Regions from separate parts of the Peribacillus sp. NJ11 genome, predicted to be linked through region 3. Evidence: riboswitches for the same ligand, from Rfam matches in the RefSeq annotation. Region 3 holds a riboswitch; each other region holds the start of a gene.
The links. Region 3 has a riboswitch for S-adenosylmethionine ahead of QUF86_RS25460 (Fur-regulated basic protein FbpA). Riboswitches for the same ligand answer to the same signal wherever they lie in the genome.
Positions count from the first base shown of each region.

Region 1: it holds a riboswitch for S-adenosylmethionine, as region 3 does, so the genes downstream of both, mtnW (2,3-diketo-5-methylthiopentyl-1-phosphate enolase) here and QUF86_RS25460 (Fur-regulated basic protein FbpA) in region 3, are expected to answer to the same signal.
Region 2: it holds a riboswitch for S-adenosylmethionine, as region 3 does, so the genes downstream of both, QUF86_RS26690 (methionine ABC transporter ATP-binding protein) here and QUF86_RS25460 (Fur-regulated basic protein FbpA) in region 3, are expected to answer to the same signal.

Region 1 is NZ_JAUCFO010000001.1:3,488,292-3,493,959, reverse strand. Features, by position in the region: gene QUF86_RS17305 (CobW family GTP-binding protein) at 1-367, opposite strand, end outside; gene QUF86_RS17300 (cupin domain-containing protein) at 494-1,027, opposite strand; gene QUF86_RS17295 (methylthioribulose 1-phosphate dehydratase) at 1,052-1,681, opposite strand; gene QUF86_RS17290 (2-hydroxy-3-keto-5-methylthiopentenyl-1-phosphate phosphatase) at 1,678-2,337, opposite strand; gene mtnW (2,3-diketo-5-methylthiopentyl-1-phosphate enolase) at 2,344-3,576, opposite strand; SAM riboswitch class I at 3,682-3,834, opposite strand; gene QUF86_RS17280 (pyridoxal phosphate-dependent aminotransferase) at 3,959-5,131, opposite strand; partial or broken gene QUF86_RS17275 (carbon-nitrogen family hydrolase) at 5,310-5,668, shown strand, end outside.
Region 2 is NZ_JAUCFO010000001.1:5,453,506-5,459,173, reverse strand. Features, by position in the region: gene QUF86_RS26705 (iron-containing alcohol dehydrogenase family protein) at 1-515, opposite strand, end outside; gene QUF86_RS26700 (MetQ/NlpA family ABC transporter substrate-binding protein) at 580-1,401, opposite strand; gene QUF86_RS26695 (methionine ABC transporter permease) at 1,455-2,123, opposite strand; gene QUF86_RS26690 (methionine ABC transporter ATP-binding protein) at 2,110-3,126, opposite strand; SAM riboswitch class I at 3,194-3,298, opposite strand; gene QUF86_RS26685 (MBL fold metallo-hydrolase) at 3,584-4,408, shown strand; gene QUF86_RS26680 (hypothetical protein) at 4,686-4,874, opposite strand; gene QUF86_RS26675 (YheE family protein) at 4,966-5,169, opposite strand; gene QUF86_RS26670 (YheC/YheD family endospore coat-associated protein) at 5,233-5,668, opposite strand, start outside.
Region 3 is NZ_JAUCFO010000001.1:5,206,531-5,212,198, forward strand. Features, by position in the region: gene QUF86_RS25440 (DinB family protein) at 1-483, opposite strand, end outside; gene QUF86_RS25445 (DUF459 domain-containing protein) at 835-1,536, opposite strand; gene QUF86_RS25450 (GNAT family N-acetyltransferase) at 1,752-2,258, shown strand; gene QUF86_RS25455 (aspartyl-phosphate phosphatase Spo0E family protein) at 2,332-2,526, opposite strand; gene QUF86_RS25460 (Fur-regulated basic protein FbpA) at 2,787-2,999, opposite strand; SAM riboswitch class I at 3,153-3,257, opposite strand; TPP riboswitch at 3,417-3,521, shown strand; gene tenA (thiaminase II) at 3,618-4,307, shown strand; gene thiW (energy coupling factor transporter S component ThiW) at 4,320-4,841, shown strand; gene thiD (bifunctional hydroxymethylpyrimidine kinase/phosphomethylpyrimidine kinase) at 4,810-5,616, shown strand; gene thiM (hydroxyethylthiazole kinase) at 5,613-5,668, shown strand, end outside.

The DNA.
Region 1 (5,668 bases), 1.7 Mb from region 3:
TTATAATCCCTTTATACTCCAGCCTTTTGGCGAAAAGCGGTGACATGATGCCATCCAATACTTCAACTGGATGCGCTGCTCCCGTTGTTTCAATATAAACGGCATCCAGGTCGTTTTCAGTTAGCAATTCATGAAGCTGAACCTCCAGTTTATCTTGAATTGTGCAGCAAATGCACCCGTCAAACAACTCCTTAAGAGGCACTCCATCTCCAATGAGTCCGCTGTCAACCGATACACTGCCGAGCTCATTTAAAAGCACGGCCACTTTTCTACCCGCTTCACTTTCCTGTTTTAAAATATTTCGAAGAAGCGTCGTTTTCCCACTGCCGAGAAAGCCGCCCAATATGTACACTTCGGTTGTTTTCATTCTTATCTGCTCCTATGATCCGGTTAAATTCGATTCCGTTAAATTTTATCATACTTATCTTACTTAAGCACTTGCCGGATATCTACATAAAAAAACCAGCCCGTAAGCTGGTTTTTCAACAATGATTCATGCTTGAACTTCGTCCTTTTCGTAAATCGGCACCCATCCTGCCGCTGTAACGAAAATACGGACAGCGACCGTTTTTCTATCTTCTGCCAGCGTGAAATAATGTCGTGTGGATTCTGGTACACTAATTAGATCTCCTGGATTAAGCCGTACATCAAACCACTTTTTATCGCCGCCTTCAATGGCAAAAATACTCGTTCCGCCTGCTATGAAACGCACTTCATCATCCTCATGGTGGTGTTCCTGCTTAAAGTTTTCAAGCATTTGATCCAAGTTTGGATTTGCATCGGATAATGTGATGATATCATGCGCTTTATAGCCTCTTCTTTCGGAAATTTCCGCTATCTCCGATTTGAATGTTAAAAGGATTTCCTCCTTGTCAGCATCTGTCAGATCGTATTTTTCCACAAGATGGGCCGGTAATTTCGAAATGTCCCATTGCTCATAAATAACCCCTTGTGTTTCTAAAAAACCTTTTACCTTTTCCCCATTTTCAATAACCTCGTTTGTTTCATGGAATCTGATCGTCGCCATCATTCATTCCTCCTCTATGGATTGTTATCTTATGGAACCTGCAAATGCCTTTTGTTGATTAAGCAACAGTTGATATTGAAATAAAAATTCGCAAGCTTCAAGTATTCTTTTAGCTTCGAATCCGCTTTTACCCCAAACCGTAATACCATGATTGCGGATCAGCACAGCGCCAGAGTCTTCTTCGACATGTGGTTTGAACTTATCGGATAACAGCGGAATGTCAGCGTGATTATAGATGATAGGAATCCTTAGCTCTGAATCTTCATCCCACCGTCCGGTCGCTTTAATGATTTCATGATTACGAAAAGTAACTTGACCTTCATCTCCGTACAATTCGGATATCACATTATTTTCAACTGTATGGACATGGAGTACACAGTTCGCATTGGTTTTCCCGTAAATAACGGTATGAAGCAATGTTTCGGCCGATGGTCTTAACTCCGTTTCTTCAACTGGTTTTCCTTTTAAATCAACCAGTAAAAAGTCCGAATCCGATTGCTTCCTTTTATCCTTACCGCTTGCCGTAATATAAAAGAAAGGACTTTCGGGCTTACGGATGGACAAATTCCCGCTAGTACCCATAAACCAATCCCTTTCGGCCAGTTCTGCTTTAATATCCGCTAACTCCAGCCATTCTTCTGTATGAGTGTTCACGCATTTACCAACTCCCGCTGCTTTAAAATGTCAATTACATCATAAAACGTTTCAAATCCTTGATGAAGAATCCCTTCCCTATCGCATTTCTCAAGCAGTATGTCACGAGCTATGACAAAATCTGCCTGTTTTGCCGCTTCAAAATCCGTTACTGAATCTCCAATAACTAATTTAAAATCATCCGCACTCGCAATTTCCCTCATAATTGATGGCTTACAGCAACCACAATCATTTTTACATTGGTCATCACAGGCATGTGGCCACTCAATATAAATTTTTTCCTTATTGAAAAATGCATGGTTGCAATAAACGGATTCTGATGGCAAGATATCATTTAAAAGAGGTGCTATGAAAAAATCCATGCCTCCGCTTACAATATATAAAGGGATGTTGGCTTGTTTCGTATACTCAACGAATTCATAAAACCCTGGACGAATGCCGGCCGACTCACATACATATTGAATGATGTCATCCTTCAAGCCACTATCAAGCAGGGAAAACATATCCCCTACGCCAGAAGATATACTGATTTTTTGCTGAAGGACATCGTCTTTCAACTCTTCCCATTCCGGAGGAGCAAATTTTTTCATGATGGAAATGATATTATCTGTGTTGGTGATCGTTCCGTCAAAATCACAAAAGATGATTGGTTTCATTATTTCTTATAAGCCTCCCCATAACACAAGAGCTTTTTTTAGTGTTTCTTCCTCAGCCGCCGCTTCAGATAGGTCCTTTCCTGCTAGAACGGCTTCCACAGCAGAACGGAAAGCCTTGGCCCCGCCCTCTGCTCCGTCAGGGTGCCCGTGAATTCCGCCCCCTGCATTAATCACGCTATCGAGTCCAAAATCCTTGATTAGGTCCGGAACCATGCCTGGATGAATGCCTGCAGAAGGAACAGGGAAGGCTTTTTTCCATGAAAGTTCATCTTTTGTCAGAGCTTCAGCAATCGCCAAGGTCTCCTTTTTTTCTAGTGCGACATTTCCATAAGGGGATGGGAACAAGGATAAATCCGCACCTGATAACCTTACTAATTTACCAAGCAATAATGGATAGCCGATCCCATAAAATGATGAAGATGCCAATGCCCCGCTAAATGCGGGGTGCGCCATGATCGGTAGCCTGATTCGATCATGCTCACTCAGGGCCTGCAATACATCCAAACCATATGTATGAACGTTGAACAATAAAGCATCCGCCCCTGCTTCAGCAGCTTGCTCCGCCTTATCCAATAAATCAAATGTTTTCCCTGATAGATTGACAGCGTATAAGGTTCGGTGGCCAGTGGTTTCATAGACTTCATTCAATATTCGTTTTCCAGTTTTTATTCTATCGAAAAATGGAGTCTGTTCCTGGTCGAAGAGAATTTCATCATCTTTAACTAGGTCGACACCTCCTAATGCTTGTCGCTTCAGTTGCTCATTATGGAAGGTTAGGTCCCTTCCTAATACACCTTTAAAGATGCTCATCACCAGGGGCCGGTTATATACGTCAATCTTTTCCCTAATGCCTGCAATGCCAAATTGCGGCCCTGGGAAAGCTTTTTGAATCTCACCGACAAAATCCAAGTCAATAAGTTTTATTTCTCCGTCCAATGAAAGTTTGCCGAAGACCGTCGTGAGGATTGCAGGTAAATCATTGGAGAAATTCCCTGCCGGATAGGCAATTTTAATTAGTGAACGGTACACTTTACGATTAAAATATCTGTTTGCCTTCTCTTCTTCAGATAGTGGTGTCACCGATACGACACGACCCTTATGTTTTTCCAGTTGCTTCTGGACCAAATGGGGCAGGTCCGTCCATGTTCCCACAGTCAATCCTAAGGCAATGCTTTCTGCTTTTTTCTCATGATTTCCATTAAAGTCATGAATTAAATAAGTAGCGACTATCTCGCTCATTTGATCACTCCTATATCACGTTAGTAAACTCTCGAAGTCATTAACCTGAAATGGTCTCAAAATGGCAAAAGCCCCTTCATAAAGAAGAGGCTTTAAAAAGCCATCTTCTTATCTCCCAGCCATTAGCTGCAAGAATTAGCACCGTGCCTTGTGGATTTCAAGAAAATCCGGCGAAGAATTCCGCCCCATTTTACAATGGAATTACGGTCGGTTGCTGGGCTTCATAGGGCTAGTCCCTCCACCTGCTCAAAATAAGAAAACGCTGATATATAGTTACATTCAAGTATCGAAAGATTAAGAATTTATTTTGTATTCTGACACGTAATCCATACTTTGTCAATAATTTCTTGTCTATTTAACCGTGGATAAATTGAATCCTCCGTTAAAATAATTTTAATGTACGTATCCGTTCCACAGCCTCTTCAAGCCGTTCTTCCGAAGTCAGAAGCCCTACCCTGACGTAACCTTCGCCAAATTCACCGAATCCATTCCCTGCGGCAACAGCTACGTGGGCATGCGTTAATAGATAGTCTGCAAAACTCTCGGACGTAAAACCTTTTGGTACCTTGAGCCAGGCAAAGAATGATGCCTCGGGAGCTTTGACATCCCATCCGATTGCCCTCAATCCCTCAATGAAAACATTCCTGCGTCCCTCATACATCTTCACTAACTCATCTACACAGCTCTGCGAGTCCAGCAATGCGCTTGCCGCTGCTTCCTGTATCGCTGGAAAGAGACTAACATAAAGATGGTCTTGCAATAGTTCAAGAGCTTCTATGACACTTTTATTCCCCACTGCAAAACCGACTCTCCACCCTGCCATATTGTATGTTTTCGATAGTGTGTAAATTTCTATCCCTACATCCTTCGCTCCCTCTGCCTGGAGAAAGCTTATCGGTTTTTTTCCGTCGAATCCTATTGCCCCATAAGCGAAATCGTGGACCACGCAAATCGAATGCTCTTTTGCAAAGGAGACGGTTTCATCAAAGAAACTTTCAGTTGCAGAAGCTCCTGTGGGATTATTCGGATAGTTCAAGAACATCATTTTGGCTTTATCAAGCACTTCTTTATGTATGTCATTGTATTTCGGAAGAAAATCATTTTCTTCTGTCAAGGGCATCAGTTCGGTCTTTGCCTGGGCTAAAACGACACCGGAAAGATAATCCGGATAGCCGGGATCTGGAACAAGGATCGTATCACCTGGATTCAATAAACACTGCGGCAGTTCGACAAGACCTGCCTTCCCCCCGAAGAGAATCGCCACTTCACTATTCGGATCCAGCTTGACACCATATTCACGTTCATAAAAGACGGCAGCAGCATCTTTTAAATATTGATGTCCCCGAAACGGCGAATATTTATGATTAATCGTTTTTTCAGCGGCAACCTGTAAACTTTTCACGATATGTTCAGGCGTCGGTTGATCAGGATTTCCCTGGCCTAAATTAATGACATCATGACCCTGCGCCGTAATCGCATTGACTTTTGCGACTAGAGATGCAAAAAATTGCTTGGGCAGTTTTTGAAGTTGTCTGGATTTTTCGAATTGCAACATTTATACACCTTCTCTGAAATTTCTTGAAATTCTAGACACAAATGATATATGTTTATCATAGTCTTGTAAAGCATTTTTTACATGTGGGTTTTAAACGATGAAGTGGAAAATTGCCTGCATTCAATTGGATATTGCCTTCGGGCAACCAGATATCAATTTTCAGGTTGCAGAATAATGGATGGAAATAGCAGCAATGTCCAAACCCGATATCGTTATTTTACCAGAGCTTTGGTCAACAGGATACGACTTGACCAGGTTAAATGAGATTGCTGATGAAGAAGCAGAAAAAACGATTGAATGTTTAAAAGATCAGGTAAAGAAACACCAGTTTCACATAATTGGGGGTTCCGTTGCCAAAAAGCAAGCAAGGGCATCTATAACACCATGATCATCATCAATAAGCATGGAAATCTCATAAAAGAATATGATAAGCTTCACTTATTTCAGTTAATGGATGAACATCATTTCCTGCAGCCAGGTGAAAAAGATGGTTTATTTACTCTTGATGAAAAAATATGTGCTGGATTCATTTGTTAT
Region 2 (5,668 bases), 250 kb from region 3:
TCGCCGATTCCTGCCCGTAAATAGCCAATAGGCGAATCCAATAGAATTCCCGGTTCGATAAATAACATCCAAGCGCTTTTTTCATGAATATCATAGCGGACATAGGAACCATTATCATCATAAATGACACTTAACGGTGTCCAGGCAGCGCAGGTGGAAGCCAGGGTTGGAATGAGGATGATTTCCTTTTGAAGCGAGTTTCCGGCCGATTTGGCGAGATCGAGCAGCTTACCGCCCCCAATGCCGATTAATGCATCCACACCTTGTTCAAGAGCTGACTTCTTGACGCGTTCAATTTCCGGGTCACTGCATTCCCCGTCGTATGTGAAAAAAATCGTCTCAATATTTTCGAAAGAAGGAAAAAATGGTTCAGCAACTTTCCATGATTTTCTTCCATGAATAACGAGCACTTTACGAATGTTCGCTTTACTCAGTTTTGCTTCCAGTGTTTCAAGGACATTAGCTTTACAGGCATAATAGGCTGGGCCGCTGCGGACTTCCAGTAGGGTATTCATATTCGTTCTCCTTAATGTAAAGGCCTGTTTCCCTGAAAAGGGAAAGCAGGCCTCGATTATTTGATCATTTCATCCAATCTGGTTTTCCGAATCCGACAAATTTGCTATCAATCACTTTTTCAAACTGGGCGGATTCCACTACTGATTTAATATCCTTGGCAAATTGAGCGTCTACATCTTTTGTATTCACTGCAACAACGTTTCGATACATATCTGGCATCTTTTCTAAAACAAGGGCATCCTGGAGGTCCATTTTCGCTGCGAGAGCGAAATTACCAGGGACAGCTGATAGGTCAACACTGTCTGTTGCGCGGGGCAATTGAGCGGATTCCAATGGCTTAAATTGGATGTTTTTTGGATTTTCCGTTACATCCTTTTCAGATATTTTTAAAGGGTCGACATCTGGGTCAACCTCAATCAATTCTTCATCCACCAGCACTTTAAGTGCACGTGCAAGGTTAACCGGATCATTGGGCAATGCAAGGGATGTACCGTCTTTAATTTCTTTCAACGATTTATATTTGTTCGAGTATATGCCCATTGGTGCTGTTGGAACTATGATAAGGTCGGAAAGCGTTAGATCATTTTCTTTAGCGAAGTTATCCATGTACACTTTATGCTGGAATAGGTTGGCGTCGATTGAGTTGTTGCCAAGCGACTTATTCGGCTGGATATAGTCGGTGAACTCTACGATCTCTATTTTGTAACCGAGATCTTCCAGACCTGGCTGGATTGCTTCTTTAACCATATCGGCGTATGGCCCGGTAGTCGCCCCGATCTTCAATTCTTTTTTGTCTTCAGTTTTTGGGGATGCATCATCGCTTCCGCAAGCTGACAAGCCAAGGGCAAGTGCACAGACTGATAATAACGAAGCTATTTTCTTCATTTGAAATTCCTCCTGAAATGATATGTATTGAATCATTGAAAAAATGACTGATTCTATCGTTTGTTAACTAAGTATGAGGCTTTGTCACCAACCATTTGAATGATTTGTACAAGGCAGATCAACACGACGATCGTCGTGATCATGACCGTGTTGTCATAACGGTAATAACCGTACCTGATGGCCAGGTCACCAATTCCCCCTCCGCCGATTGTCCCTGCCATTGCTGAGTAACCGATCAGTGAAATGGTCGTTAATGTCAGCCCCTGAATGATTCCCGGTTTTGCCTCCGGAAGAAGTACATCTTTAATGATCATCCATGGAGTGGCCCCCACGGCAATTGCAGCTTCAATCACTCCTTTGTCTATTTCACGTAATGCCGATTCCACGATCCTTGCAAAAAAAGGTATCGCGGATACGGACAGGGAAACAGAAGCCGCTCTTGGCCCTATCGTCGATCCAGTAAGCAGTTCCGTTAAAGGAAGGAGGGCGACCAAGAGAATGATGAACGGGATTGAACGGACAATATTGACTGCGAAACCGAGTGATCGATTCACGACGCTATTTTCAAAGAATAAATTCCTGGTTGTCGTAAACAGCAATACTCCAAGTGGTAAACCTATCAAAAGGGCTACCGCAAGGGAAACGCCGACCATATAAATCGTTTCAAGAAAGGCTTTATTAAGATCAGGTAAAATATTGACGATGGAATCAAGAAATGACATGTTTTAACACCTCCACAGAACTGGAACGATTTTTTATATATTCCAATGCCGAATGAATTTCAGCGGCCTCACCGATTAACTCAATGATCAAGATGCCTAAAGGGACATCCTGAATATACTCAATTTTACCGTGCAGGATATTCCCCTTTACTGAATGGGATTGGAGAGCGTCGGAGAGAATCGATTCACCGGCGGTTTGCCCTTCGAATTGAATTTTAATAATCGTTCCTTTACTTCCCTCAATCAAATGTGAGGGAAGTTCGAAATCCAATACACTGCTGATGAATTGCTTCGTTAACTCCTGCTTTGGCTGTGAAAATATTTTATAAACGGAACCTTCTTCAATTACCCGTCCATCCTGCATGACGGCGACTCGGTGGCATAGTTCTTTGACCACTTCCATTTCATGTGTAATCAACACGATGGTGATCCCGAGCTCCCTGCTTATCTTTTTTAATAACTGTAAAATCGCTTTTGTTGTTGTTGGATCAAGGGCTGAAGTCGCTTCATCACATAACAGTACGGTGGGGTCATTTGCTAAGGCCCGGGCTATGCCGACCCGTTGCTTCTGTCCACCGCTAAGCTGTGCCGGATAGACATCTTTTTTATCACTGAGCCCTACGATTTCCAGCAATTCCAATACACGTAACCTGATGGCGTCCTTCGATTGATGCGCGGCCTTTAAGGCGAAAGCGACATTTTCATAAACGGTTTTTGAACTGACCAGGGAAAAGTGTTGAAATATCATTCCGATTTTTTGACGTTGTTTACGAAGCTCTTTACTTGATAAAGAGGTTAAATCAATGCCGTCAATGATGATATTTCCGGCTGTCGGACGTTCAAGCAAATTCAAGCAGCGGAGTAATGAGCTTTTTCCAGCTCCGCTGTAGCCGACAATTCCATACACTTCGCCTTTTTGAATGGTTAAAGATACGTTATCCACTCCGATAACTCGGTTTTTCTTCGTGATGTATTCCTTTCGGACTGAACGGATTTCAATCATGATCCTTCCCCCTTAAACATAAAAAACTGCCTCTATCATTCAGAAAGAGGCAGCGAAATTATATCTCGTCTTATCTTTCAGAATGCAAACATTCTGCAGGAAGTGGCACCGTTCCCGAAGGGCGGTTGCCGGACATCACAGGGCCTGATCCCTCCGTCACTCTTGATAAGTAAACTATTATTTTAGAATATTTCAAGTTTTATAATATAATCTATAATATTTGTAAAATTCCACAATGTCAATCGTTTCTGTGATTTGGTGATGGTTTTTTTCGATAATGTTCCGTGCGGTTCATTAAAACCATTCCTGTCAAAAGGGCTCTTAGTCAATAATCCGTCTTTTATATCCAGATATTCCATTATTTCCTTGTCAAAAGGGTAAAGAGATAATACATTTATTATAATAAAGTGAAAAAGGGAGAAAAAACTATTTTTGTACAATGATGGGGTGGAAATGCATGATAGAGATTAAGACGGTAAATGATGTGGTTTGTGTGCACGGGACTCCTGACGGGGTCAAGTCGGGGATGAGTGTTTATGTTTTTTTAACGGATGGGCTATTGATAGATACTGGCGCACAGATTTTATTGGAAGGACTTATTCCATTCTATGAGTCCGCAGACTTCGAAACAGTTGCCCTGACGCACTATCATGAGGACCATACGGGAGGCGCTGCCTGGATAAAGGAACATAAAAAGGTTCCGATATTCATTCATCCGATGTCGGTTGATACTTGTGCGAAGGATGCTGAATATCCTGAATATCGTAAAATGTTTTGGGGAAAAAGAGACGCCTTTAAGGCTGAGCCGCTAGGCAAGGCCATTCATTCCCGCACCCAAACGTGGGAGCCGATTTTTACCCCTGGTCATGCGAAGGACCATATGGTGTATTTGAATCACAGCACTGGCATGCTCTTTTCTGGAGACCTTTTCGTAACACCAAAAACAAAGCTTATCTTACGGGAAGAGTCTGTCCCGATCATCATCGATTCCATAAAAAAATTACTCCGATATGACTTTGGGGAAGTGTTTTGCTGCCATGCTGGGCATGTGCCTGACGGAAAGGAAATGTTTCGAAATAAACTCGATTATTTGGAAAACCTCCAAGGTGAAATTTTACGCTTACATGATCAAGGGCATACAGTCCATGAAATCCAGCAAGTCGTTTTACCGAATCGCTATCCCCTTATCGAGATATCTGGACATGAATGGGATTCAGAGCATATCATAACTTCGATATTAAACGAAAATGTTTTGAATGCCAGGGATAATGGAACTATTTGAATATTAACAATAGATATTGAAAGGACGAGCACTGATATTAATGCTTTTAGCATAATATCAAATGCCTACGGGGGATAGAGTGCGGGAATTGGAAAAAGGCAAGAAGACAGCATGTTGTAATATTTAATTTGCACTCAAACAACTTCCATCCGGGAAGTTGTTTTTTTATGGAGGGGGTGCTTTTCATAAAAAAACATTTGTTAGTGGGGAATATGACGCATGAACGAAAGTTCACTTTTTTTAAGTGGAGCTCCCCAAAAAGAGAGCCCACGAGTGTTTATTTATTGATATTGGGATCTGTTTCATCATAAAAATCATGTGCTTCCTCGATGTTCTGAAGGTTAGCGACTTCATACACATTTCCGCCTGCCATTCCTTCATTGATGATTCGGTCGATATCGAGGAAAACGGAATCCTTGCCATCATATTCGGTATCCTTCAAAAATGTCATTTTTTCTTTATCCAAAATAAATCCCTCCTAGCTTTTTCTTTAGTTTAGGCAAAGGAGGGATTTTTATTCCGTTCAGAGGGTTAATGAATGAAAAAGGGGAAAGGGCTCAATCATATACATGGTAGACCATTAAGTCATGGATCATGCTTTTGAGTTGGGTTTCATCTGTTTCGGAAGGTGGGTTGGCTGTCCATTCGATGGATCCATCTTTATGGTACAAGGCTTTGATTGCCTCCTTTTTGAAATAAAATGAAATTTTCCATCCTGGCAGATTCTTATGCAGTGGTGCCCACTGAAAATGGGTGATCATATGTATAACCTCCATATATGCTGTCTTTCATTTCATTATAATGTAAAACGGCAGCTGGAGGTGTCATTTTATTGTCAGGTTGGAAAAAGTCAATTCAATGAAAAGATTTTTTAAATGCAAAAGCCGGTTAGCTTCAATTTCCTCTTCATCGAACTGCATGGGCTTTGAGTTCACTTCGTATATGAAGAGCGAACCCGATTCATCTTCCCCTATATCAATGGAAAATTCTCCGAGAAACCCGATTTTTTTCGAAAGAGACTCACCGCATTTTTGGGCGATATTCGCTAATTTTTGATTTAAGCTTCTTGATTGCAGGTCTTGATAAGGAAAAAGCTTACCCCCTCGGGGAGTGTGGGTGGTGATTTCCTGAGTTTGTGACATCCTTACTGCTTTGCCGGTCACTTTATAAAAACCTTTTTCATAATGGACGAGAATCCTGTAATCGTAACGATGACCAAAAATTTTTTTCGGTATGATCGCCTGTTGAGCAAGGTAGCTT
Region 3 (5,668 bases):
TGATTTCAATTCTTCTATTTGCATTAAATGCCGTTTTTCATGTAGTCCCACGAACGAGATCCATTGCTTCAAGCTTAATTCTTTAAACAATGGGTGGGGAAAAGACTTTTGTTTGAGATCATTTTCTTTTGCTTGGTCAACGACTCTTATAAAAGCTTTGCGAGTTTCGGACAACTTATCCTTAACCTCATTCAAAGTTTGGAATGATTCTGACGGAATGACAAATGGCGGGGCCTGAACCTTCACTTCACGATTTAATGTAAGCTCGATCGGTTTATCAACAGCCGGAGTGCTATCGTCGCTTTTCAATTTATCGGCAATGCTCTTTGTTATGGCCCGTTCCATTAAATATAAATGATCCAACACCTGAATGATGCTCCATCGTCCTGCTTCAGGATGCGCGTTCAGCTGTTCATCCGATAGTCCGTTGACCGTATTTAAGAGTTCTTCCCTGATTTTTTCATTATCATTCACCTTTAGCATCTCCTCTTATAAGCCTGGCTAATCTCCTATAATTATTCCATGACCTATATGAATGTGTAAAATAATAATACTTTTTGACAGAAACGAACCGATTAATAGTTGTCTATTTTTTGAACAGCTCTATGATAGTCATAAAGGTAAAATTCGCCTAATATAAAGGACTATCAAAATTCATCAAGGGTATTCTAAATAGGAGTGATCGCCATCATTGGAGGATACTCCATTCAGCCACAAAAGCAGATACAAGCATCCCAGATCTTTGCAGTTCTCTTCCCAACTAAAGGCCATATCAAATTCCTAGCGACTTATGCAGGTAAAAATGCACAGAAAGCATTCTGTGCATTTTTGCTTTCATTTGAAATCATAACTTTCCAGAACCCGATTCGTAATGAGTTGATACCCTTTTTCATTCGGATGTATCTTATCACTGAAATACTCTGTTTTCTTTTTATTTTCAAAAAGATCATTTGTAGGAATGAATACCATCCGATCATCCTTTTCCGCTATTCCCTTTATTGCTTGGTTATAATCTAGAATGTGTTTTTCAAGTTTTTCATTGTCTTTAATTGGGTTATATAGCCCTACTACCAGTATATCCGCTTTATCGTTTGCCTTTATTAGGGTTGATATAATCTTATCCAGATGGTTGATATACTCCCGTTTACCATCATCGATTTTTCGGTCACTTATTTTCTCCAAGTTCCCGCCGTTACTATTGATCAAGTCATTCGTTCCAATATAAACGATGAAAGTATCGGCTTTATCAAGTTTCGTTTTAATGCGGTAATCATCAAGCTGCTTCATTACCCCATCCGTTTCCTGACCTTTTATACCGTAATTCCAAAAACTCACTTTTTGTTCCGATTCCGGATTATTCAATTCATCATCCAGACCGTCTACATATCCTTCCCCGTCCTTATCCCCTTTTCCATAGGTTAACGAATCTCCAAAAGCCATCACCCTTTGTACATCTTTCGCTTCCGAGGCTTGAAATTTATATGCAGCGAAACATATTATTAGTACAATAATTAATAAACCTGCTATTTTTTTCATTTGCTTCTCCTTTTGTCTATTTACTATGAAGTATTTAATCTTTTAAATACCCAAAAATCTGTAGTCCTAACATATAAAATGAATTGTCAGATAAAGAGCAAAGGGTGTATGATAGTATAAAACTTTCAATGGATTGGGTTTCATTCACCGTCCCTTAATAAAAAACCGGCGATACCCTTTATTCTGGAGATAGAATATAGATAGGAGTTTAAATCATGGAAGAGCACATAGAGTTTAGAAAGGCAGAACTATCGGACTTACCCAGGATCGTTGAAATATATAATTCGACAATTGCTTCAAGAATGGTCACGGCGGATACGGAACCTGTATCCGTACAATCGAGGGTTAAATGGTTTGAGGAACATGATTCAGAAAGTCGACCGCTATTTATCATTACTATAGAAGGGGAAACTGCTGGATGGATGAGCTTTCAATCGTTCTATGGGCGGCCGGCCTATAATTCCACGGCTGAAATCAGCATTTATATTGATGATTATTTCCGGGGAAAAGGAATCGGACAAATTTCGATTCAAAAGGCAATTGATGTGAGCCCAAAATTAGGGGTGAAGACTCTATTAGGTTTCATTTTTGCCCACAATGCACCAAGCCTGAAGCTTTTTTCCAAATTCGGGTTTGAAAAATGGGCACATTTACCTCAAGTTGCCGAGCTGGATGGCATTGAACGGGATTTGATCATTCTTGGTAAACGTGTCGATATTTAAATATATTTATTTAAAAGCTATTGCCTTGTGTAGTAGCTTTTTTCTCTGATTAAACGAGGACGAAATAGTGAATTTAGAAATACCTATATACTCTCTGGAGGGAAAAATATTCAGATTCTCTTTTATTTGTCAACGCATTTAACAGCGCATCCAATTCTTGACTTGCTTGAACAGTTAGAAGACTTGTAAAACCATAAACTGCTGCCAATTTGATCATTTCCTCTCTCTTTTCTTCTACTTTTTCTATAGTTACCTTCCGGCAAATCATATAAACACCTCCTAATTTTTCAATATTTTTACACTTTCATCATAATGAAACTCGTAGTTAAAATCAACTATTTTCCGGAAATTAAATGTGTTATTTCATAGGTTAAATGTGACAAAAAGCCTATTTCAGTCTCTAATTATGTATATTTTGTGACATCCTATATATAAACCTAAATAAAAAAAGCATCCACAAGTGTGATACATTGCGAATGCTTACATCATATCCCTATCCCACGAACCCAAAATATAGTCTATCGCTTACTATGTCATCCATTCCGAAGGAGACTCGTTATTAGGTCTATTTATAACAATCTTATATTCATCTTCAAGTACTTTTAACGGGGCATCGTAAAGGTGCCTTTCATCAGAGGTTTTGTATACTCCATTGGCCAATAACTCTTCAATAAGCTTTGCCTTCCTCTGTTCAATCCTCTTAAATAATTCCGCCATGTAAATGGCTCCTTTCCTAGTCATCATAAAGCCTGCTTCTAGTTGAGCTAAACTGTATTAACTGGTTTGATTTTCACCAAATTATATATACCTTTATTATTATGTCACTAAACGTTATTCCGCAAAAATAAAAGCCTCTTCTAATTCAAGAAGAGGCTGACAGTGTCCGTACGGCTCTTCTTATCTTCCAAGCATATGCTTGTTGGATTTAGCACAGTTCCCAAAATGGGTCTGCTGCCGAGGTTTCTTTGGGCCAAGTCCCTCCACCTCTCTGGATAAGAATTCAATATATAATTGATGTAGACATGATTTTATCCCAATAATCATCAAAAGTCAATTACCTGGATCTCCCTTTTTTCCTGAGCCATAAAGGATTCCCTCTTTCAAATACGGGTTGCATTTTCTTGTCTTTCTGATATGATGTCAGTAATTACATACAATTCACACCACTAGGGGAGTCTTTTTTAAGACTGAGATGGAATTAGTTCCGGACCCTTTGAACCTGAACCGGCTCATACCGGCGGAGGGAAGTGGATGATATCGTCCATTTACAGACTTTATCCATCTACCCCGTTCCGTATTCAGGAGCGGGGTTTTTTATTGGGTGTAAACAGGGGGATCCATTCTAAAGGAGGATGAACAATGGAGAATACTAAATTAGAAACATTCAGTGATAGACTTCATGGACGGGCAAAAGAGATTTGGAAAAGGAACCATTCACATCCCTTTGTCCAGGCAATTGGAAACGGCACACTTCCTGAAAAGAAATTTGCCTATTACCTGAAGCAGGACTATATCTATCTCATGGATTATTCCAAGCTCTTTGCTTTAGGTGTCATCAAAGCTCATAATATCGAAACCATGGCAAAGTTTGCGAGTATTTTAAATGAAACCCTTCAAGTTGAAATGGATATCCATCGGCATTATGCTTCAGAATTCGGAATCAGCTCCAAGGAATTGGAAGATACAGAACCCACACCAACCACTCTAGCCTATACGGGTTACATGCTAAATGCAGCTCAGCATGGGACTTTGGCAGACCTGATAGCCTGTCTCCTGCCATGTGCTTGGGATTATTATGAGATCGGTTTGCTATTGAAAGAACAAAATGGTGAAGCATTGGAAAACAATCGCTACTCTGATTGGATAAGGTCATATTCATCTCCTGAATTCGGTGAAGCACACAAGTGGCTGATTGCTTTGTTGGAAGAATTAACTGAAGGCATGCCCGAAAAGGAACTTCTTAGATTAGAAAAGCACTTTTTGGTGACTTCCCGATATGAATATTTATTCTGGGATATGGTTCAAAATGAGCAGGATTGGCCACTGTAGGTCGTTGATATGATGAATCCAATCAAGAAATTGACATTGACCGCCATGATTACGGCTATAACGACTTTAACCAGTTCATTTATTTTCATCCCTGCCGGATTTGCAAAAGTCTTTCCTATTCAACATCTGGCAAATGTCCTGACAGCCGTATTATTGGGACCTGCTTATGCGGTAACACAAGCTTTTTTAGTTTCCATCATTAGAAACATGTCTGGTACCGGTTCAATTTTCGCCTTTCCTGGCAGCATGATCGGTGCACTTTTGGCTGCCGTCGTATATCGAAAAACACAAAGCTTAAAATTCGCTTGTTTAGGGGAAGTGATCGGGACCGGCATTTTCGGTTCCCTAGCCTGTTATCCACTTGCAATCCTCCTATTGGGAGAAAAAGCTGCTCTTTTTGGTTTTTTACCAGCTTTTATGCTTAGTTCATTCGCAGGTGCGATTTTAGCTTTCATATTACTTAAAATACTTCTAAAAAATAATTATATGAAGGGGTTTTTTTATGAAAACAGCATTAACCATCGCAGGCTCTGATTCAGGGGGCGGTGCTGGAATACAAGCTGATTTAAAAACATTTTCTGCACATGGGGTCTTTGGAATGTCAGCAATCACAGCCGTAACCGCACAAAATACAATGGAAGTGCGTTCAATTCAGGCCATCGATACAGCTATCATTTCGGATCAAATTGCAGCCATTTTTGAAGATATTCGTGTCAATGCAGTAAAAATAGGTATGCTTGGATCAAAAGAAATAGTGGAAACAGTCGCTGCGTCCCTTAAAACATTCTTACCTGACATCGTTATCCTTGATCCTGTCATGATTTCCAAAAGCGGCCACCATTTGCTCGACGAAAAAGCCGTCTCTGCCTTAAAAACGGAATTGCTTCCGCTTGCAACACTTGCAACCCCAAATGTACCAGAAGCGGAAGTTCTTACTGGCTTGTCGATTCGAACGAAACAAGATTTTTACAGGGCATGCATATCCATACAAGAACTGGGCCCTAAAGCCGTTTTACTTAAAGGGGGCCATGCAGCGGGAAATCCAAATGATCTCTTTTATGATGGGACTGACTTCCACTGGATAAAGGGAGAACGCATTCATACAAAAAACACACATGGTACAGGCTGTACCCTGTCATCCGCCATTACATCCAACCTGGCAAATGGACTGACATTGCTGGAGTCGATCGAACAGGCCAAGATCTATATTTCTGAAGCCATTCGTAATAGCTTTTCAATCGGTAAGGGTCATGGACCTGTCCACCATTTTCATTCATTTTCAAAAAAAGAACGGAGTGAATTAATATGAATGTTCCTGCAGCCGATTTATTCGTGAAGGTAAGAGAAGGAAAACCACTCGT